Regions from separate parts of the Ligilactobacillus hohenheimensis genome, predicted to be linked through region 2. Evidence: predicted binding sites of a transcription regulator. Region 2 holds the regulator's gene; each other region holds the start of a gene.
What was found. Region 2 encodes CtsR, which represses protease genes until heat stress. Its sites were predicted from a motif close to TTGGTCAAAAAAGGTCAAANA; they were not measured.
Positions count from the first base shown of each region.

Region 1: a site for CtsR is predicted at 2,201-2,221, ahead of QOR60_RS04690 (ATP-dependent Clp protease ATP-binding subunit). Genes of this name have one in related genera too.
Region 3: a site for CtsR is predicted at 1,768-1,788, ahead of clpP (ATP-dependent Clp endopeptidase proteolytic subunit ClpP). Genes of this name have one in related genera too.

Region 1 is NZ_CANCXC010000002.1:181,827-189,088, forward strand. Features, by position in the region: gene QOR60_RS04690 (ATP-dependent Clp protease ATP-binding subunit) at 1-2,154, opposite strand, end outside; gene QOR60_RS04695 (hypothetical protein) at 2,316-2,507, shown strand; gene QOR60_RS04700 (phosphocarrier protein HPr) at 2,658-2,924, shown strand; gene ptsP (phosphoenolpyruvate--protein phosphotransferase) at 2,924-4,642, shown strand; gene QOR60_RS04710 (glycosyltransferase family 4 protein) at 4,806-5,996, shown strand; gene QOR60_RS04715 (glycosyltransferase family 4 protein) at 6,011-7,048, shown strand; gene QOR60_RS04720 (lysylphosphatidylglycerol synthase transmembrane domain-containing protein) at 7,032-7,262, shown strand, end outside.
Region 2 is NZ_CANCXC010000004.1:142,660-149,921, reverse strand. Features, by position in the region: gene rpoB (DNA-directed RNA polymerase subunit beta) at 1-1,489, opposite strand, end outside; gene QOR60_RS06230 (ATP-dependent Clp protease ATP-binding subunit) at 1,732-4,125, opposite strand; gene QOR60_RS06225 (CtsR family transcriptional regulator) at 4,144-4,611, opposite strand; gene QOR60_RS06220 (prealbumin-like fold domain-containing protein) at 4,775-5,947, opposite strand; gene QOR60_RS06215 (YibE/F family protein) at 5,954-6,754, opposite strand; gene QOR60_RS06210 (YibE/F family protein) at 6,741-7,262, opposite strand, start outside.
Region 3 is NZ_CANCXC010000001.1:35,390-42,651, reverse strand. Features, by position in the region: gene QOR60_RS00235 (phosphoglycerate kinase) at 1-105, opposite strand, end outside; gene gap (type I glyceraldehyde-3-phosphate dehydrogenase) at 204-1,217, opposite strand; tRNA gene QOR60_RS00225 (tRNA-Arg) at 1,626-1,697, shown strand; gene clpP (ATP-dependent Clp endopeptidase proteolytic subunit ClpP) at 1,857-2,450, shown strand; gene QOR60_RS00215 (hypothetical protein) at 2,473-2,610, shown strand; gene groL (chaperonin GroEL) at 2,826-4,460, opposite strand; gene groES (co-chaperone GroES) at 4,512-4,796, opposite strand; gene QOR60_RS00200 (redox-sensing transcriptional repressor Rex) at 5,017-5,658, opposite strand; gene QOR60_RS00195 (ABC-F family ATP-binding cassette domain-containing protein) at 5,819-7,262, shown strand, end outside.

The DNA.
Region 1 (7,262 bases), on a different contig from region 2:
TCCGATGACAATCTGGTCGTCCTTGAGCCGCGCAACAAACTGCTTGGTCTTCGGGTGTTCGAGGTAGTAGTCAGCAACCTGATCCTCGATCTGTTCCTGGATTACCCGCCGGAGTGGCCGGGCCCCCATCTTCGGGTCGTACCCGAGTTCGACCAGCTTATCCTGAACCGGGACGGTGACGTGGATTGATAAGCCCTGCTGTGCCAGCATGCCGTTCACGTCAGTCAGCATCAGGTTGACGATTTGTTTCAGGTCATCCTGGGAAAGTGGCTTAAACTCAACGATGTCGTCAAACCGGTTAAGGAATTCTGGCTTGAAGTAGTTGGTGAGCTTATCGATCACGGAGTGGGTGGTGCCATCGTTTGCGGCGCCAAACCCAACGCTCGTGACGGAATCGCCGCTGCCGGCGTTACTCGTCATGATAATAATCGTGTCCTTAAAGCTGACGGTCCGGCCCTGTGAGTCGGTTAGGCGGCCGTCGTCAAGGATTTGCAAGAACATGTGCATGACGTCTGGGTGTGCCTTTTCCACTTCGTCCAGGAGAATCAGGCTGTACGGGTGCCGCCGCACCTGTTCGGTTAACTGCCCAGCTTCCTCGTAGCCGACGTATCCTGGAGCTGCTCCAATGAGCTTTGAAACGGAGTACTTTTCCATGTACTCGCTCATGTCGAAGCGGATCATGGCATCGGTCGTCCCGAAGAGCTCACGGGCCAGCTGTTTTGCGGTTTCGGTTTTCCCCACTCCGGTCGGACCGACAAAGAGGAAGGAACCGATCGGCCGGCCGGACTTGTTAAACCCAATCCGGTTCCGCCGGATGGCCCGGGCAACCTTATCAACGGCCTCGTTTTGACCAATGACGTGGCTTTCAAGGGAAGCAGCAAGGTTCTTAAGTTGTGCTTGTTCCTTCTCCTTGAGTTCGCCCACCGGAATTTCCGTCTTTTCTTCGACAATCTTTTCCATGTCCTGTTCGGTAACCGTTGGCGCGGTCTCGCTGGCCTGGCTGTCTGCCTTCATCCGGTTATACTTCGTTACCTGGTCGCGGTAGTAGGCGGCCTTTTCGTAGTCCTCCTTATCGAGGGCAGCCTGCTTTTGTTCCTCCGCATTTTTGATCTTCTCGTCCAGGGTCTGAGGATCAACCGCATCGATTGTCAGGTTCTTCCGGGAACCCGCCTCATCAAGTAGGTCGATGGCTTTATCCGGGAGGAAACGGTCCTGGATGTACCGGTCGGACAGTAATACGGCGGCTTTCAGGGCGTTATCGGTGTATTTTACGTGGTGGTACGCCTCGTACTTGCTCTGAATCCCCTTAAGAATACGGAAGGTTTCTTCCGTGCTTGGTTCGTCCACCTGAACGGGTTGGAGCCGCCGGGCAAGGGCAGCGTCCTTTTCAATGGTGCGGAATTCGTTGAGGGTTGTGGCCCCGACTAACTGGAACTCCCCGCGGGCGAGGGCGGGCTTGAGGACGTTCCCGGCATCCATGCCCCCCTCAGCGTTCCCGGCACCCACAATTTCGTGGATTTCGTCAATAAAGAGGATTGTGTCCTTACTCTGCTTAAGTTCCTGCATTAACTGTTGCATTCGCTGCTCAAACTGGCCGCGGACGCCCGTTCCCTGCACAAGGGAAACAACGTCAAGGCGAATAACCTTTTTATTAAGCAGTTTTTGGGGAACATCCCCGTCAACGATTTTCTGGGCGAGGCCCTCAACAACGGCCGTCTTTCCGACCCCGGCTTCCCCAATTAAAACGGGGTTGTTCTTTGTCCGTCGGTTTAAGATTTCGATAACCCGCTTAATTTCCTGATCACGGCCAATGACCGGATCAATGTTTCCCTTGCGTGCTTCGGCAGTCAGGTCCAACCCGTACTGGTCAAGGATCGAGCCGCCGTTGTTACCCCCCTGGTTAGGGTTCATCCGGGGACCGCCTTGGCCCTGAGCTTGGCCAGCTCCCCGCTGGTTATTTGCGGCCATTGACCGGAAGAAATCATCGAGGGACCCAAACCCGAACGGATCTTGTTGACTGTTACTCTCATGGTTAGCTTGCTGTTTTAGTTGCTGGTAGCACGACTGGCACAGGTCAAGGGCCGTTTGCCGGCCGTTGACGTTAGTTGTCAGGTGAATCGTTGCTGGATTTTGATGACAATTTTGGCATAACATATGGTTCACAACCTTTCATTTAAAAACGAATCAGTCGGTTGATCTTGTTTTGACCAACTTTGACCTTTACCCCAATTATACCGATTTTCCTTTTAAACGCAAGGGGGGTATCCTAAAGAGGCGGGAAGGTAACACCCGCCATAAATGAGGTGAATAACATAATGAAGGATTACGAAAACTTGTTAGAACAACTCCGGCAGGGAGAGATTACCGAACTGACCGTTACGCCGGAAGAATTCATGGATTTCCAGCCGGTTTTGATGAAGTACCGGTACCGGAAGAGCATCGTTGGCCAGGCGCAAAAGGGCGGCGGGGTGGTTTACCACTTTAACGGCGAACAAACAACCGATTAGTGGGGAAAAGAAGGCAATGAAAGCCTTGTCGTTAAAATAATTTTATGCTATTATCATTGACGATAGGTCTACCACATAAATGTAAGCGCGTACTTATTGGCGTGTGGGGCCTACGCCTTGAATATATCCATATAAAGGAGATTGTTAGTTATGGAAAAGAAAGACTTTCACGTTACAGCTGAAACTGGGATTCATGCTCGTCCTGCTACCCTGTTAGTTCAGGCCGCAAGCAAGTTCAACTCAGACATTACCCTGTCATACCAGGACAAGTCAGTTAACCTGAAGTCCATCATGGGTGTTATGTCACTTGGTGTTGGCCAAGGTGCTGACGTAACGATCACGGCTGACGGTGCTGACGAAGCTGACGCCATCAAGGCCATTGCTGACACGATGACAAAGGAAGGGCTTGCTGAATAATGACAAAGACACTGAAGGGAATCGCTGCAAGTGACGGAATTGCCGTTGCTAAGGCGTACATGCTCGTTCAGCCTGACCTGTCATTTGAAGAAAAGAATATCAGTGATGCCGACGCTGAAATCAAGCGGCTTCACGATGCGGTTGACGCATCCAAGAAGGAACTTGAGATTATCAAACAGAAGGCAACGGAAAACCTCGGTGCGGATGAAGCCGAGGTTTTTGAAGCTCACCTGACAATTCTTTCTGATCCGGAAATGCTAGGCCAGATTGAAGATAAAATTAAGAACGATAAGGTTAACGCCGAGGCCGCTCTCAAGGCCGTAACTGACATGTTTATTCAGATGTTTGAGGCAATGACCGATAACGCCTACATGCAGGAACGGGCCGGGGATGTCCGGGACGTTACCAAGCGGGTGATGAGTCACCTGCTGGGGGTAACGCTCCCGAACCCTGCCTTGATTGATGAAGAGGTTGTGATTGTTGCGCATGACCTGACGCCGTCTGATACGGCGCAGTTGGACCGGAAGTACGTCAAGGGGTTCATTACCGACATTGGTGGGCGGACGTCCCACTCAGCAATTATGTCCCGGACGCTGGAAATCCCGGCGGTAGTTGGTTCGGAAACGGCCACGCAGGATATTGAGGCGGACGACATCGTTGCCTTAAACGGGATTGATGGGGTGGCCCTCGTTAACCCAACGGACGCTGAGGTTGCTGACTACCAGCAGAAGGCCAAGGACTACGCTGCCCAGAAGGCTGAATGGGAAAAGCTGAAGAACGCTCAGTCAGTAACGGCAGATGGCAAGGAAGTCTTAATCGGGGCAAACATCGGAACGCCAAAGGACGTCGAGGGTGCCAATGATAACGGTGCTGAGGCCGTGGGACTGTTCCGGTCAGAATTCCTTTACATGGATTCAAGCGAGCTGCCGACCGAAGACGAACAGTTTGAGGCGTACAAGCAGGCCGTTGAAGGCATGCACGGTAAGCAGGTTGTTGTCCGGACGATGGACATTGGGGGCGACAAGCACCTGCCATACCTTGAACTTCCGGAAGAACAAAACCCGTTCTTAGGGTACCGGGCCATCCGGATTTCCCTGGACCAGCAGGAGATTTTCCGGACGCAGTTACGGGCGCTGCTGCGGGCATCCCACTACGGGAAGCTGGCAATCATGTTCCCGATGATCGCTACGGTTCAGGAATTCAAGGATGCAAAGGCAATCTTTGAAGAAGAAAAGGCTAAGTTGGTTGCGGACGGTGTTCCGGTAGCGGATGACATTGAAGTCGGAATGATGATGGAAATTCCAGCCGCTGCAATGATTGCTGATAAGTTGGCAAAGTACGCTGACTTCTTCAGTATCGGGACCAACGACCTGATCCAGTACTCGATGGCTGCTGACCGGGGGAACGAACGCGTTTCTTACCTGTACCAGCCATACAACCCATCAATTCTGCGGCTGGTTAAGCACATTATCGAATCTTCCCACAAGGAAGGTAAGTGGACTGGCATGTGCGGTGAAATGGCGGGCGACCAAATCGCTGTGCCGCTGCTTGTCGGCTTAGGGTTGGATGAGTTCTCAATGAGCGCAACGTCGATTCTGAAGACGCGGAGCTTAATTAAGAAGCTGGATTCAACGAAGATGAGTGAGTTAGCCGCCAAGGCGGTTGACTGCGAAACAACCGACGAAGTGGTTGCCCTGGTTAAGGACTACACTAAGTAGGTTAATTAAGCGAATAAAGAAGCCTGGCATAGTGCCAGGCTTCTTTTTGCTATCAGGAATTAGCGCAGGGCTGACGGTGGAAAATTGATAAAATGTTGCGTGGATTGCGCGGAATTCATATAATTGATAGTAACTATTGATTTGTCAGGAAGGGGGGACGCTCGTGAAGGTTGGAATTTTCACGGATACCTACTACCCGCAGGTAAGTGGGGTTGCCACGTCGATTAAGACGTTAAAGAAGCAGCTCGAGCGGCAAGGGCATACCGTCTACATCTTCACTACAACGGACCCAAACGTTGATAAGAACGTCTACGAGCGAAACATCTTCCGGTTTACGAGTATTCCGTTTATTTCGTTTACCGAGCGCCGAATTGCGGTGCGGGGATTGTTTCACGCCTACCAGGTAGCGAAAAAACTACAGCTGGATATTGTCCACACTCAGACCGAATTTTCCATGGGGTTAATCGGCAAATTTGTGGCGCACAACCTGCATATTCCGTGTGTGCACACCTACCACACAATGTACGAGGACTACCTGCACTACGTGGCAAACGGCAAACTATTGCGGCCGGTGCACGTTAAGCAGATGAGTAAGGTTTTTTGTGCACACATGGCGGGAATTGTGGCCCCCAGTGAGCGGGTTTTGACTACCTTACGTGGATACGGGGTGACCGAACCAATTACCGTCATTCCTACGGGGGTTGACCTGGAACGGTACCAGGAAGACGGAACCATTGCGCGCCAGCGGTTGCGGCAGCAGTACGGCCTTGCCCCGGATACCCCGGTGATCCTCACGCTGAGCCGGTTGGCGCTGGAAAAGCACATTGACCGGTTAATCGCGGCGTTACCCCGAATTAAGGCGGCGGTGCCAGGGGTAAAGTTGATGGTGTGTGGCGACGGTCCGGCGCGGGAAGAGCTGGAAGCGCAAGTTGCGGCCCTTGGAGTGCAGCGGGATGTTATTTTTACCGGCGAGATTCGGCATGCGGCGGTGGTCGATTACTACCACGCCGCGGATCTGTTTGTTTCAACGTCGGAGTCGGAATCACAGGGATTGACGTACATTGAAGCGTTGGCAGCCGGCCTTCAGGTGATCACTACACACAGTCCGTACACCGACCAGTTGCTGGATAATCCCGCTTTAGGGGTGCCGGTTGCTGATCAGGACGAATTGGTGGCGGCTGTGCGACGGTACTTGATGGGTTCGGCTCCGCAGATGACACCGGCAGTTCGGACACCGAAGCTGGCGATGATTTCAGCCGATCATTTTGGCGAACAAATCGTTGCCTTTTACCGGCAGGCGCTTGCACAACCGGTTGTTGCGCCGGTTCGCTCCCGCCATAACGCCAATTCGTAATGGGGGATGAGTGAATGATCCACGTAAATATGTTGTCATCGGCCACGCGGGTAAAGGGCCAGGGGGTTGGAAGTGCCTACACCGAACTGGTCAGACTCCTGCGGACGTACCTTTCCGCAGATATTACGGTGACCGAAAACGACTGGCATGCCAGCACGATCACCCACTATCACACGGTTGATCCCCAGTTTTACTTGTCAACGTTTGATTCGCGGCGGGGACGGCGGATTGGCTACGTCCACTTTTTACCAGAAACCCTGGAAGGGAGCCTAAAGCTTCCGGGAATCATTGGGACGACGTTTAATAAGTACCTAATTAGTTTTTATAAGCGGATGGACCGGCTGGTGGTCGTAAACCCCAGCTTTATTTCGCAACTGGCTGCTTATGGCATTCCAGAAGAGAAGGTCCGCTATATTCCAAATTTTGTTGCCAAACGCGAGTTTTATCCCGTTGATGCCGCTGAAAAGGACCGGCTCCGGCGGCAGCACCAGCTGCACCCTGGCAGGTTTACCGTTTTAGGGGTCGGTCAGGTTCAGGAACGGAAGGGTGTGGGGGACTTTATTACCCTTGCCAAGCGGCACCCGGAGATTGACTTTGTGTGGGTTGGTGGTTTTTCGTTTGGCAAAATGACGGCCGGGTACACGCGCCTAAAGGAAGTCGTTAATAACCCGCCCGTAAACCTTATTTTCCCGGGAATTGTTGACCGCGATAAAATGCGCAAATACTATAACATGGCGGATTTGTTTTTATTACCGTCATATAACGAGTTATTCCCGATGAGTATTCTTGAGGCGTTTAGTTGCGGTATTCCTGTTCTTGTCCGGGAGCTTCCCCTTTATCACGATATTATTAGCGGTTTTTACGCTGGTGCGGCGGACGTCCAGGCGATGGACCAGCAGATTGTAACGCTGCGGGATAACCCGGAGCGGTTGCGGGCGCTGCGCAGTCAGGCTGAAGCGGGGGCTCAGCAGTACTCGGAGGATCGGCTGGCGACGGTTTGGCGCGATTTTTATAAAGCGGAGGCGATGGAAGGCCATGTCACGGAAAAATAAGGTCATGCTGGCGGTCATGCTCGCCCTGGGAGTGGTAATCTTTGCCTATTCGGTGCGCAATGTTTCATGGCACTTGATTGCAGGCGACATTGCCCACCTTAAGTGGGGGTGGCTTGCGGTTGCCGTGGGGTGCATGGTGCTTTCGCTATTCTTAGAATCACTGGTTGTGCATACGCTAGTGCGGAACCGGGTGGCCGCGCACTTCCCGTTGCGG
Region 2 (7,262 bases):
GGGCTGATAACCGCCGCTTATGCGTCAATTCGCCCAGCGGGTTCGTCTGGTCCATGAACTGGGATAACTGGGAACTACCGAAGAATTCCTTGATTGAGGCAACGACCGGCCGAATGTTAATTAACTGTTGCGGAGTGACCGTTGCGGTATCCTGGATGGACATCCGCTCACGCACAACCCGCTCCATCCGGGAAAGCCCAATCCGGAACTGGTTTTGCAGCAGTTCACCCACGGAACGAATCCGCCGGTTCCCTAAGTGGTCGATGTCGTCCGTTGTTCCAATGCCTTCCTGTAAGTTGAAGAAGTAGTTAATGGAAGCCACGATGTCGGCTGGCGTAATGTGCTTGTAGTTCAAGTCGACGTTGCCGTTCCCGATCATGTTGAGTTCCTGCTCCGGGTTTTGTTCGGAGTAAACCTTGATGATCTGCAGCTTCATTGGCTCCTGAACAACCCCATCTTCGGCCGGATGGAAGGTCACCATCTTAAAGTCATCCCGCTTCAGGTACGGGGCCAATTTGTCCATTACCCGCTTGTCCAGCAGGTCACCCTTCTTAACAAGGATTTCTCCCGTATCCGGGTCTGCCAGAGTTTCAGCAATCCGCTTGTTTAACAGCCGCCGCTTGAGGTCAAGCTTCATGTTCATCTTGTAGCGGCCAACAGCTGCCAGGTCGTACCGCTTCGGGTCAAAGAACCGGGCTGTCAGTAAACTCCGGGCTGAATCAGCCGTCTTTGGTTCACCTGGCCGCAACCGTTCGTAAATGTCTTTCAGTGATTCCTCTACCCGGGAATCTTCCGTATTCTTGTGGATATCCTTTTCCAGTGTCAGCATCAGGCTGTCAGTTTCCCCGAGCATCTCAATGATTTCACTGTCAGAACCGTATCCCAGGGCCCGAATCAGCTCGGTAATCGGGAGTTTCCGCGTCCGGTCAATCCGTACGTACCCGATATCCTTGGTGTCCGTTTCATATTCGAGCCAAGCACCCCGGTTCGGGATTACGGTTGTTCCGTAACTCGTCCGGCCATTCTTATCAACTTCAGAGTTGTAGTACACCCCCGGAGAACGGACCAGCTGGGAAACAATCACCCGTTCAGCCCCGTTGATAATAAACGTTCCCTGCTTGGTCATCAGCGGGAAGTCCCCGAAGAAAACGTCCTGGGACTTGATTTCACCGGTTTCCTTATTAATTAAACGTAAGGTCACGTGTAACGGTGCTGAGTAGTTGGCATCGTGCTGCCGTGCTTCCTCCACCGTATACTTTGGTTCTAATAACTGGTAATCAACAAATTCAAGCGACAGGTTGCCAGCGAAATCTTCAATTGGCATAATGTCTTCGAACATTTCGCGTAACCCTTCATCAAGGAACCAGTTGTACGAATTCGTCTGAATTTCAATCAGATTCGGGAGATCCAAAACCTCCTTGATCCGGGAGTAACTTCTCCGTACACGGTGCTTGCCGTATTTTACCAAGTGTCCTGCCAAGCTGTTCACCCCTCATTAAGATTCTGTGAATTCAGCAATGTTACATTTTTGTTACAAATTACTAAAATCACCCTTCGCACGGCTTTTTTAGCAAAAAAAAACCAAAAACAGTTTCAAACGGGCTGTCCCGCCATCACTATTTTTGCTTCTTCATAACCTAGTATGGACAATAGATCACACTAGATTGCTAAATTCACAGTTTTTTCAATCACATATTCTACCTTGAACCTACTAATAAGTCAACGGCCTTCTCACTTAGGCGTCACCGTAATCCGTCCTTGCCGGGCACCAACGGTTACCGTCATTCCCGCAGTCACCGTTCCCGCTAAAATTGCGGTACTTAACCGGTCCCCAACTAGCCGCTGCAAGGCCCGCCGCAGCGGCCGGGCACCATACTCCGGCTTGTAACCCGCAGCCACAACCGCATCAACGGCTGCCGGAGTAACCCGCAACTGGATTCCCCGGTGCTCAAGGCGCGCTGCCAACGGTTGCACCATCAGCCGGACAATCTGCCGTAGTTGTGGTTTGGTCAACGCACGGAAGACGAGCACGTCGTCAATCCGGTTAATGAATTCGGGCCGAAAATGCCGCTTCACCGCCGCATGCACTGCCGCCGCCATTGCATCATAATCGTCGGCGGCGTTCACCGCGCCAAACCCAACACTCTTCTCGTCCCGCAGCGTGGTTGCCCCGAGGTTGGACGTCATGATAATGATCGTATTCCGAAAATCAACCTTCCGGCCCTTCGAATCGGTCAAAAAGCCGTCATCCAACACCTGCAACAGGAGGTTGAACACGTCCGGGTGGGCCTTTTCCACCTCATCAAACAGCACCACCGAGTACGGGTGTTGCCGCACTTGCTCGGTCAGCTGACCGCCCTCGTCAAACCCCACATATCCGGGCGGAGATCCGACCAACCGACTGGCATTAAAGCGTTCCATGTATTCACTCATATCGATCCGGATCAGGTTGTCTACATCACCGAAAACGCTGGCTGCCAACGCCTTCGCCAGTTCCGTTTTCCCCACGCCGGTTGGTCCCAGGAACATAAACGAGCCAAGGGGCCGCTTGGAGGAACTAATCCCACTCCGGGCCCGGCGAATTGCCCGGGCAACCGCACTAACCGCTTCGTCCTGACCAATTACCTGCCGGTGAAGCTCCCGTTCAAGGTGTACGAGGTGCTGCTGTTCGCTCCGGGTAATCTGCGTAACCGGAACTCCCGTCCACGCGGCGACCACCGCCGCAACATCCTCTGCCGTGACGGTCCCCTGCGCCCGGCGCTGTTCCTTCCGGGGAGTGGTGTTTCTTAATTTAACCGCCCGGGAGAAATCCCCCTGTTCAAGGGCTTTCTGGAACTGCTGGGTGGTGTCATCCCGAACGGCGTCCCGGTTCTTTCGCTGGGCAACCCGCAGCTGAACGTGAGCGGCCGCCTCGTCCATCAAATCAATCGCCTTGTCCGGTAATTGCCGCGCAGGAAGGTAGCGCACGCTAAGGCGCACCGCCGCATCCAGGGCATCATCGCTAATCCTTACCCCGTGGTGCTGTTCGTACCGGGAACGCAATCCCCGTAAAATCATCCCGGTTTGCTGGGCGGTCGGTGCTGCTACCGGCACCCGGGCAAACCGGCGTTCAAGCGCCGGGTCCGCCGCCACGTACTTTTGAAACTCCGTCTGGGTAGTAGCCCCAATTACCTGAACCGTTCCCCGGGCCAGCGCAGGCTTCATGATGTTGGCCGCATCAATGGCTCCCTCTGCGCCCCCCGCACCAACGAGGGTATGGAGCTCGTCGACGAAAAGAATAACGTGTCCGTCCCGCCGAACTTCGGCCAGCACCGCTTTCAACCGGTCCTCAAATTCACCGCGGTACTTTGTTCCCGCAACAAGTGCACCCATCTCAAGGGCCATTAACCGCACTGAGCGCAAGGATGCCGGAACCTTCCCGGCAACAATCTGCTGGGCAAGGCCCTCAACAACTGCGGTCTTTCCAACGCCGGCATCTCCCAGAAGAACCGGATTGTTCTTTGTCCGCCGGCTCAAGACCTGAATCAACCGGTCAATTTCCGTCTCCCGGCCCAAAACGGGGTCTAGCTTCCCCGCCCGGGCCTGGGCCGTCATGTCGGTGGCAAGCTTATCCAGTGTCGGGGTGGCGGATTGCTGCGTCGCCTTATCCTCCCGCCGAAGTTCTTTTTGCAGTTTACGGTAATCCGCGCCCGTCATTCCGAGCTGTTTGAGAACCCGTTGCCGTAACTGCCGCACATTAACTCCCAGGTTCACCAGAACCTGAACGCCGAGCGTCTGTTCGTTTTGCAATAATGCTAACAAGAGCAGGCCAGTATCAACCTCTTCCCGGTCCAATAACCGCGCCATTGTTTGCGCCCGGTCCCTAATCGCCTGGACCCGAGGCGATTCTGCGTGCTGGGTGCGCCGCCAGTGTTGGCCGGGACGAATCATTCCGCCAAGCTGATCAATCACGTCAGCGGGGGTGATGATCTCCTGGCGTAAAACAAGCCCGGCGACCCCGTCTTCTTCGGTTAATAACCCCAATAACAGGTGGGGCGTTGATACGGTATCGTGGTGACACCGCCGGGTTTGATCCGCCGCCATTTTCAGGGCGTGCCGGGCACTCTCTGTATACTTAACTGCCATTCAATTACCACCTCACCGTTAATCTGCACACCGTAACCGGTTAAGCAGGGCCACCATCATCCGCGCTCGCATCGTGGCTTCAACCATCCGGTCACCAACATTTAACGCATCGTGTCCCATCACCGTTAACAGAAGGCTTCCTTCCTTCCGGGACAGCAATTTGTTTTCGTACAACGTCTGAACGATATGGAGGGCGTCCGCTGCACTCAGCTGATCGCCCACCATATCAATTAGTTGGTCAAGGATCCGGGCATCGCTTACCAGGTCGACCTTTTCAATCCGAATGTAGCCGCCCCCACCCCGTTTACTCTCAACCAGGTAACCGTCCTGCACGGTAAACCGAGTTTTAATTACGTAGTTAATCTGCGACGGGACGACATCAAAGCGTTCAGCGACTTCCGAGCGTTTAATTTCAACCTGCCGGCTTTCTGCCAAAATTTCCTTTAGGTACCGCTCGATAATGTCAGAAACGTTTCTACTCTGCACCGAAGCCACCTCCTTGTCTGACTATCTTTGACTAAATTATAGATGATTTTCAGGCGGTTGAAAAGAAGCAACTAGCTACTAAAAAAGAGGAGGCTGCGACCTCCGTCACAGTCCCCTCCTTAGGGCTTAGTAAATGGTAGTTTCCCACCACTTGCTTATTCTATTATTCGTGCCGTTTTCGGAACGCAATTACCCCGGCAACTGCAAGCACAACGACCCCAACAACTACCAGTCCACCGGCGATCATATCACCCGTGTCTGGTAATCCGTTGTTTCCGCTCCGCTTGTTTAACTGCTGCTTCCCGCCGCCGTTTTGAACGCGAGGAGCGGCAACCTTACTCCGAGAACTTGCGCTGCTCGATGAGCTTACCACTGACGGTGTCGTGTTAACCGTTGATGGTGTAACCGGCGTGTTAACAACACTTGAAACCGGCGTTGTCGGGCGCGGCTGCGTTGTTGTCGCTGCCGGTGCCGGCGTGCTGGTTGACGTCGTCGTTGTCGGTGTAACCGGCGTGCTTGAGGTTGAACTCGTTACCGGAACAACCTGCCGGTGGCTAGACTGTGATGCGCTGCTGCTTGATGAACTCGAGCTTGAACTCGGGACAAGTGCTGGCACACTGCTTGATGATGACGGCGTAATCATCGAACTACTGCTGCTTGGCAAACTCTTTGATGAGCTGGAGCTTGACGAGCTGCTGGAGCTTGAACTAGAACTCGATGAACGGCTGCTTGACGAGCTAGAACTCGATGAACTCGAGCTTGCCGTCGCAGTTCCCTGATCAACAATAACGTTACTATCCGTTTGGTTCCCGTTAATGAGAATAACCGGTTCATCATTGACGATCTTAACCTGGATCGACTCGTTGTTAATCTTGTAGCCGTTTGGCGCCTTGATTTCCTTAACGGTGTACGTGTCGTTGTTGGTTAACCCGGTAAACTCAACTTCTCCGGCAGCGTTTGACGTTACCTTCTGGTCCTGACCGTTTCCGGTTAACTCGAAGGTTGCCCCAGGAAGGGCGTTCCCGTCGTTATCCTGCTTATCAAATACAACCCCGTCCTTTGGCTGAGTCCCCCAGATATCGTTGTGCCACGAGTTGGCAACAATTCCTTCAACCTGGCCAGTCTGAGTTCCGTTCGGGTTTTTCTGGTTAGCAGTGTTGGTCCAATTATTAACCTTTGAATTATCCGTTGGTAACTTCGTCTGGTACGTAATCGTGTACGCAATCGTTTCGAAGTTCCCGTTGGTTAAGGAACCATCCTGGTTATTTAATTTGGCAATCGTCTGCAGTTCAGCAGCGACCTTGCTGCCATCCAGACTCAAGGTAAACCCGTACATTTTGCCCTAGTCCGGGTGAACATTTGACCCCTGTTGTTCGCCCGGTTTTTCCTGATGGGCCGCCCGCTTCACCTTCCTGGCCATCATCTGCGTCGTAATCCAGATTACCAGGATAACCGCAATGGCCGAATACAGCACCATCATACATTCCGAAACAAAAATCTTCGAATTCAGGTAGTAGCCAAACGTCGCCTTTAGTTTATACAGCAGGACAAATAGGGCCAGGTCGCCCCCAAACATTCCAAAGAACAACGTGTTAAACGTCATTCCCATAATTTGAAAACCAATGTTGCGCCCACTCCGGCGGACGGCCGCCACGCTAATTCCCGGATTCTGCTCAATCACTTCCCGCAACCCACTCGCAATGGCAATTGCGGCCTCCGAAATCGCTCCAAGGGTGCTCAGCAGCGTCGTGGCAATCGTGATTGATTCGAAGTTGACTCCCACAAGGAGAGTAAACTGCTCAATTTCATCCGTTTGTTCGTTACTGAAGCCCTTAATCTGGGCAAAGTGGTCCAGCGGAACAATGAGGACAATCATCACGCACAGCACAATGAGGGTTGCAATAAAGGCAATCCGTGCCGTTTGCTCGTCGTCGTTTCCCAAATAAATCGTAATCGCAAGGATTGCAATTCCAACAAACAGGGCCACCCAGATTGGGGCAAAACCCGCGGAGATTAAAATAATCGCAATAAACATCAAAATAAAGTTGAGGGCGACACTTCCAAAGGCAGCAATCCCCCGTTTGCCACCGACAAGGCACATCAGTACCGCCATCACAATCGTTAACGCACTAATTGATGCCATTTGACCGTTCCTTCTTTCCTAATACGACCGCTGCCAGGCAACTTGCCGACGGAATCACCAGCGCAATTCCAATGCCACTGATGAGGGCCTGGATAATTCCCAGTTCCATCGTCCACTGGAACGTGTATCCAATTGGGTTCCCCGTTCTGAAGTAAAGAACGGCTATCGCAATCGTTTCCGCAAAAAAGATCAGGAGTAAGACGTTAATCAGCGGTCCTAAAATTGACCGGCCGACTTCCTGTCCCGACTTAAACAGCTGCAGCCGGGAAACATCCGGGTCCGCCCGGTGCATTTCAAACAGGGTCGAAACAATGTCGGTCGCGGCATCCATAACCGCTCCTAAAAGGCCAATTACGGTCGCCGATAAAAATAGCTCCTGTGGCGCCTGGGTAGCATACCCTAACGCTTCGTAATGCACCCCCGCATTATGCGTAAGTTGAAGTGTTCCAATCCCAATTACAAACGCCAACGTGGTCCCGGTCACAATCGCCAAAAACGTCACCAGACA
Region 3 (7,262 bases), on a different contig from region 2:
GTTATCGTCACCAATCACACCGTTCTTAATCGGGACGTTGAAGTCGACCCGTACAAGAACCTTCTTAGACTTCAGGTCTAAGTCGTCAATCGTTAATTTAGCCATTTTATTCCCTCCAGAAAAATGTATTAAAAAAGCGGGAGGAGTTTTGCCTCCCCCCGCCATCATCTGCCAAGCAGAAAATATTAGCGTTCAGCTAAATATTAAAGCATGCTTGCAAACTTCTCTAAGGTCCGAATCATCTGAGCCGTGAAACCAGATTCGTTGTCGTACCATGAAACGGTCTTAACAACCTGTCCTTCATCGCCGCCAACAACCTGTGTCTGTGTTGGGTCAAATACTGAACCGAATGACGTCCCGATAACGTCTGATGAAACGATTTCGTCTTCGTTGCAGCCGAATGAAGCGTTACCTTCCGTAGCCTTCTTAACAGCGGCGTTAACTTCGTCAGCCGTAACCTTCTTGTCAAGAACAGAAACTAATTCTGTAACTGAACCCGTGATTGTTGGAACACGAAGTGCGTGGCCATCAAGCTTGCCGCCCAGTTCAGGAACAACCTTCCCAAGAGCCTTAGCAGCACCAGTTGAGTGAGGGATGATGTTCTGAGCAGCAGCACGGCCGTTCCGGAAGTTAGCCTTGCGGTCCGGACCATCCTGAAGCTTCTGTGAAGCCGTGTAGGCGTGAACCGTCGTCATCGTACCAGCCTTGATGCCGAATGCATCGTTAACAGCCTTAGCCATCGGTGCAAGACAGTTGGTCGTGCATGATGCAGCTGAGATGATGTCGTCATCTGGTGTGATAATGTCATCGTTAACACCGTAAACAACCGTCTTCATGTCACCAGCAGGAGCTGAAACAAGAACCTTCTTGGCACCAGCCTTCAGGTGTGAAGAAGCCTTTTCTGGTGATGTGTAGAAACCAGTTGATTCAAGAACAAGTTCAACACCGTCGTTCTTTACCCAAGGAATGTTTGTCGCATCTGCTTCGGCGTAAACAGGAATTTCCTTTCCGTTTACAATGATTGCATTGTCCGTAGCTGAGATTTCAGCGTCAAACTTACCATGAGCCGTGTCGTACTTAAGAAGACGAGCAAGCATTGATGGTGAAGTTAAGTCGTTGATAGCAACAACTTCAAGGTCATCTGAAACAGCAGCGATCCGACGGAATGCTAACCGACCGATCCGGCCAAACCCATTAATACCAACTTTAGTAGTCATACTAAAATTTCCTCCTTGTGGAAATAAAATTTATTTTAAAAAGTAGCACAGAAGCACCACCATTTTAAAAACACTTTCAGTCCCGCGTACAAAAATGTTTCCATTCTTGCCGGGCGACCCATCACTTGATAGCTCTCACTATCCCGATCCAAACCGCAGGAAACCCGATCTCAATTACAATGATATTGTAGCAATTCTCCCCCCCGCTTGCAAGCAACTTCACTTATTCACCCTTATCAGGATTCACCCCTTTCACTGCGCCCCCGGTTCTCCCTTACAGTACCAGGCATTCAACGGGTTTTTATCGGTCAATCCCCAAAGATATGGGCGGACATATCTACGCCTCCCAAAAACTCGAAAAAAAGACTTGCAATTTAATTCCAATCACGATACTATAATAAGCGTGCTGCGCCGCTAGTGTAATGGATCGCACGCAAGATTCCGGTTCTTGTAATCGGGGTTCGACTCCCCGGTGGCGCATTCAAGATTGAAGCGAAGGTTGGGACGTTGGTCTCAGCCTCTTTTTGTATCCCGCATTTATCCAAAACATGATTTGACCATTTTTGACCTTTGTATTAAAATTAAAGCAACGCACGGTGAAGACTGCGCAAGTTACATTATAAGTAGGAGGCGGTTCACATGAACTTAGTACCAACAGTGATTGAGCAATCATCTCGCGGTGAACGCGCGTACGATATTTACTCCCGGTTGCTCAAGGACCGGATTATTATGCTTTCAGGCGAGATCAATGACGACATGGCAAACGCAATTATTGCCCAACTGCTCTTCCTGGATGCTCAGGATTCTAATAAGGATATTTACCTGTACATTAACTCACCCGGTGGCAGCGTTTCAGCCGGATTAGCCATTTACGATACGATGAACTTCGTTAACGCCGATGTTCAGACGATTGTGATGGGAATGGCAGCATCAATGGCATCTGTGCTGGCAACCGCCGGCACTAAGGGAAAGCGGTTTGCCCTTCCCCACTCTGAGATTATGATCCACCAGCCACTTGGTGGGGCACAGGGGCAATCCACTGAAATTCAAATTGCTGCTGAGCACATTTTAAAGACCCGGGAATTAATTAACAAAATCCTTGCTGACGGTTCTGGCCAAACAATCAAGAAGATTAACCAGGATACTGACCGGGACAACTTCATGACTGCTCAGGAAGCCGTTGACTACGGGTTGATTGACGGCATCATGGAAAACAAAAAGGCAATGAAATAACAACTAATCAGGTGATTTTATAATGGAAAAAGATGCTCCACTATGCACAACGGGAATGACCTGTACGAAGGGATACCCGTGTGCCGGGCCTGATGGAATTTGCCACTGCCCCATGAAGACTGACAAGGTCTGCATGTGCAACGGCAAGTGTCAGGTTTAAAGTAAAACTCCTTCCCGGAATGAGTACGGGAAGGAGTTTTATTTTATGGGTACGACGGGATTACCGCCTAACCCATCTCACGATTCTCTACTAGATTCCATTAATATGATTAAACGTTACGTTTGAGAAAATAGCACAAAAGCACCCCAGACCACGGTTAGCTTAACCACGATTTGGGGTGCTTATTACTCTTTTCTAATTACTGTTGGCCAGAATTACATCATTCCGCCCATTCCACCGGCAGCCGGGTTAGCGGCACCAGCAGCGGCGTTGTCTTCCTTTTCAGGCTTATCAGCAACAACCGCTTCCGTTGTGAGCAGCAGGGCTGAAACGCTGGCAGCGTTCTGCAGTGCTGAACGGGTAACCTTTGTCGGGTCAACAACCCCGGCGTCAACCATGTCGACCCATTCACCGGTTGCAGCGTTGAACCCAACACCTGGCTTCTGTTCCTTCAGCTTCTCAACGATAACGGAACCTTCTAAGCCGGCGTTTTCAGCGATCTGCCGTACTGGTTCTTCGAGGGCGCGCTTAACGATGTTAACCCCCGTCTGAACGTCGCCGCTTTCCTTGATGGCAGCAACTTTGTCAATGACGTTAACAAGTGCCGTACCACCACCAGGAACGAAGCCTTCTTCAACGGCAGCCCGCGTAGCGTTGAGGGCGTCTTCAATCCGGTACTTCCGTTCCTTCAATTCGGTTTCGGTTGCGGCCCCAACCTTGATTACGGCAACCCCACCGGCTAACTTAGCCAGCCGTTCCTGGAGCTTCTCCTTGTCAAAGTCAGACGTTGCTTCCGCAATCTGCTTCCGGATCTGGTCAACCCGCTCGTCGATGGCATCCTTAGCGCCGGCACCCTCAACGATCGTCGTGTTTTCCTTCGTAACGGTTACCTTCCCAGCTGAACCTAACTGGTCAAGCGTAACGTCCTTCAACTGCAGGCCAAGGTCGTCCGTGATAACCGTAGCACCCGTCAGAATGGCGATGTCTTCAAGCATTGCCTTCCGCCGGTCACCAAAGCCAGGAGCCTTAACAGCAACGGCCTTGAACGTTCCCCGGATGTTGTTCAAAACAAGTGTTGGAAGAGCTTCACCGTCAACGTCGTCAGCGATGATTAACAGTGAACGTCCCTGCTGAACAATCTGCTGTAACAGGTCCATGATTTCCTGGATGTTTGAAATCTTCTTGTCCGTAATCAGGATGTACGGGTTGTCCAGGTCAGCTTCCATCTTGTCGTTGTCCGTTACCATGTACTGTGACAGGTAGCCGCGGTCGAACTGCATCCCTTCAACAACGTCGAGAGTCGTGTCAATCCCCTTTGACTCTTCGATGGTAATAACCCCATCCTTACCAACTTTTTCCATGGCGTTAGAGATTAATTCCCCAACCTTTTCGTTAGCGGCTGAAATTGAAGCAACCTGTGCAATGTCACTCTTTGATTCAACCTTGTGGGACTGTTCGTGCAGGGCCTTAACGGCAACATCCGTTGCTTCTTCGATCCCCTTCCGGATTCCAACAGGGTTAGCACCCGCCGTCACGTTCTTCATCCCGGCGTTTACGATTGCCTGCGTCAGAACCGTTGCGGTCGTCGTTCCGTCACCAGCGATGTCGTTGGTCTTTGAAGCAACTTCAGCCACAAGCTTAGCACCCATGTTCTCGAAGTGGTCTTCTAATTCGATTGACTTGGCAATCGTTACCCCATCGTTTGTAATTGTTGGGGAACCGTATGACTGCTCCAACACAACATTCCGTCCCTTTGGTCCAATCGTTGACTTAACTGTGTCGGCTAACTTGTCAACCCCAGCTAACATCTTCTTGCGTGCGTCTTCCGCAAACTTAATTTCCTTAGCCATTGTCATATCACCTCATGTGTTAGATTTTAAACTCGTCATCACCGCTGACAACTAGTCAACGATGGCCATTAAGTCCTTTTCGTGGACAACTAAGTATGACTCACCATCATGCTTAACTTCGGTTCCAGCGTACTTGTCAAAGAGAACCGTGTCGCCCTCCTTAACCTTCGGTGCAACCGTCGTGCCGTTTTCAAGGGTTAACCCTTCACCAACAGCAACCACCTTAGCGGTTTGTGGCTTTTCCTTGGCGTTGCTTGCTAAAACAATGCCCCCAACCGTTTGCTCTTTTTCTTCTTCTACTTTTAAGATTACGCGATCTCCTAATGGCTTAAGCACAAGCTATCCCTCCAAATGATTTATTTAGCACTCATCATTGGTAAGTGCTAACCTACAATTCATATACTACACACTTTTGCCATGAAGTGCAAGCATTTTTTGTCACTCTTTGCAGGAGAGTGCTAATTAATTAGTAAATAAAAAACCACCGGCTAATTTCGTGTCCTAAATGTCCACTTAGCATCGTCCGTTAACCTGGTAGCTTTCTTCATTAATATGATTATTCTTCATCCTTCTTCGGCCCAAAGTGGTCCAGGAAGTAGATCAGCGTCTGCAGCTCGTTCGTCAAATCCACGTTTTGAATCCGGACTGTTTCCGGGGCTGCAATCCGCATCGGGGTAAAGTTCAAAATTCCCTTCACCCCCGCCGCAATCATCTGATCGGCAACGCTCTGGGCAACGGACGCCGGCACCGTGAGGATTGCCACCTCAATCTGCTGGACGGTCAGCTGCTCCTGCATGTCCGCCATCGGGTAAACCGGCACACCGTTTTGAATTGTTCCGGTAATGTCGTCGTTAATATCAAACGCCGCACTGATCCGCACGTTATTGCTCTGGTGGAAATTAAAGTTGAGGAGCGCATGCCCCAGATTCCCGACCCCAATCAATGCAACGTTTGTCAGCTTATCCTGACTCAGGGTCTTTTTAAAAAATGCTAGTAAACTATCAACGTGGTACCCGTACCCGCGTTTTCCAAGCGCACCGAAGTACGAGAAGTCCCGCCGGATTGTTGCTGAATCAATCTTGACCGCCTCGGCAAGTTCCGTTGAAGAAACCCGCTCTTTCCCCGCATCCTTAAGAAAATTAAGGTAGCGGTAGTAAATTGGTAACCGCCGGGCAGTCGCCTGTGGAATTTTTGCCATGCTGTTAAACTCCCTTCAATTAATCTTCACAAGCAACTATAACATAAACGTTGATATTAGTACGAATTAACCCGCTAACTTCACAATCTCTTTACGTGTTTTTCGAAAATCATATGCTAAAATAGGTAGGATTATTACTTTGAACGAAAGGATGCATACCATGATACTGCTCCAAGCACAAAAAGTTGCCCGGCATTTCGGGGCTGATACCCTCTTCCACGACATTAACCTGGACATCCAGGACGGCGACCGGATTGCGCTCGTTGGCCGGAACGGCGCAGGAAAATCCACCCTCATTAAGATGCTCACGGGAGAAACAGAACCCGATGAAGGGCAAATCATCCGACGGAAGGACCTTACCATCGGTTACCTTGCCCAGAACGCCGGCTTATCGTCGGGCCGATCCCTGTACGATGAAATGTTAAGCGTGTTTGCGCCCCTTCAAAAAATGGAAGCGGAAATTCACCGGTTAGAGGAACAAATGGCCAACCCACCGATGGATCCGGCCTCGCCCGAATACCAGCAACTCCTCGACCACTACGACCAACTGCAGCACGATTTTAAGGAGCAAAACGGATACGGTTACGAAACAGAGGTTAAGTCCGTCCTGACCGGGTTTAAGTTTTTCCCCGAGGACTATGACCGCCCGGTTGATACCCTCTCCGGGGGTCAGAAAACGCGGTTAGCCCTGGCAAAACTTCTCCTCGAAAAAAAGGATCTGTTAATCCTGGACGAACCGACCAACCACCTCGATATCGCCACGCTTACCTGGCTAGAAGGTTACATTCAGTCGTACCAGGGCGCCCTCCTAATCGTTTCCCACGACCGGTACTTCCTCGACCGGATTGTGAACCAGGTTTACGAGATTGGGAACGGCACCAGCGCCCACTACACCGGCAACTACTCCCAGTATGTTAAGGAACGGGCCGCCCGGCAAAAAGCAGCGTGGAAGGCCTACGAAAAACAGCAGGCAAAAATCCATGAAATGGAGGAGTTTGTCAACAAAAACATTGTACGGGCCTCAACCACTAAACGGGCGCAGAGCCGGCGCAAACAGTTGGAAAAAATGGAGCGGCTGGATAAACCGGCAGGAGACGAGCGCGCCATGCGGTTTACGTTTACCCCGGAAAAGGAGAGCGGCAACATTGTCCTGACGGTCAAGGACGCCGCCATTGGTTATGATGGGAACACACTGGCTGCCCCCATTAACTTTGAGCTCCGGAAACACCAGGTGTTGACAATCGTGGGCCCGAACGGAACGGGAAAGTCAACCCTGCTTAAGAGCATTCTGGGCATGATTCCGTTCATTCACGGCAGTGCCACCCGTGGCACAAACGTGACGGTGGGATACTACGACCAGGAACACCAGGTCCTCCATGCCGAGAAGACCGTTCTTGATGAAGTCTGGGACGACCACCGGACAATGCTGGAACGGGACGTCCGCTCCGTCTTAGGAAGTTTCCTCTTTAGCGGTGACGACGTTCAAAAGCAGGTTGCCAGCCTCTCTGGCGGGGAAAAGGCCCGGCTTTTGCTTACTAAACTGGCCCTCAACCACGACAACCTGTTAGTCCTTGACGAACCGACCAACCACCTTGATATCGAAA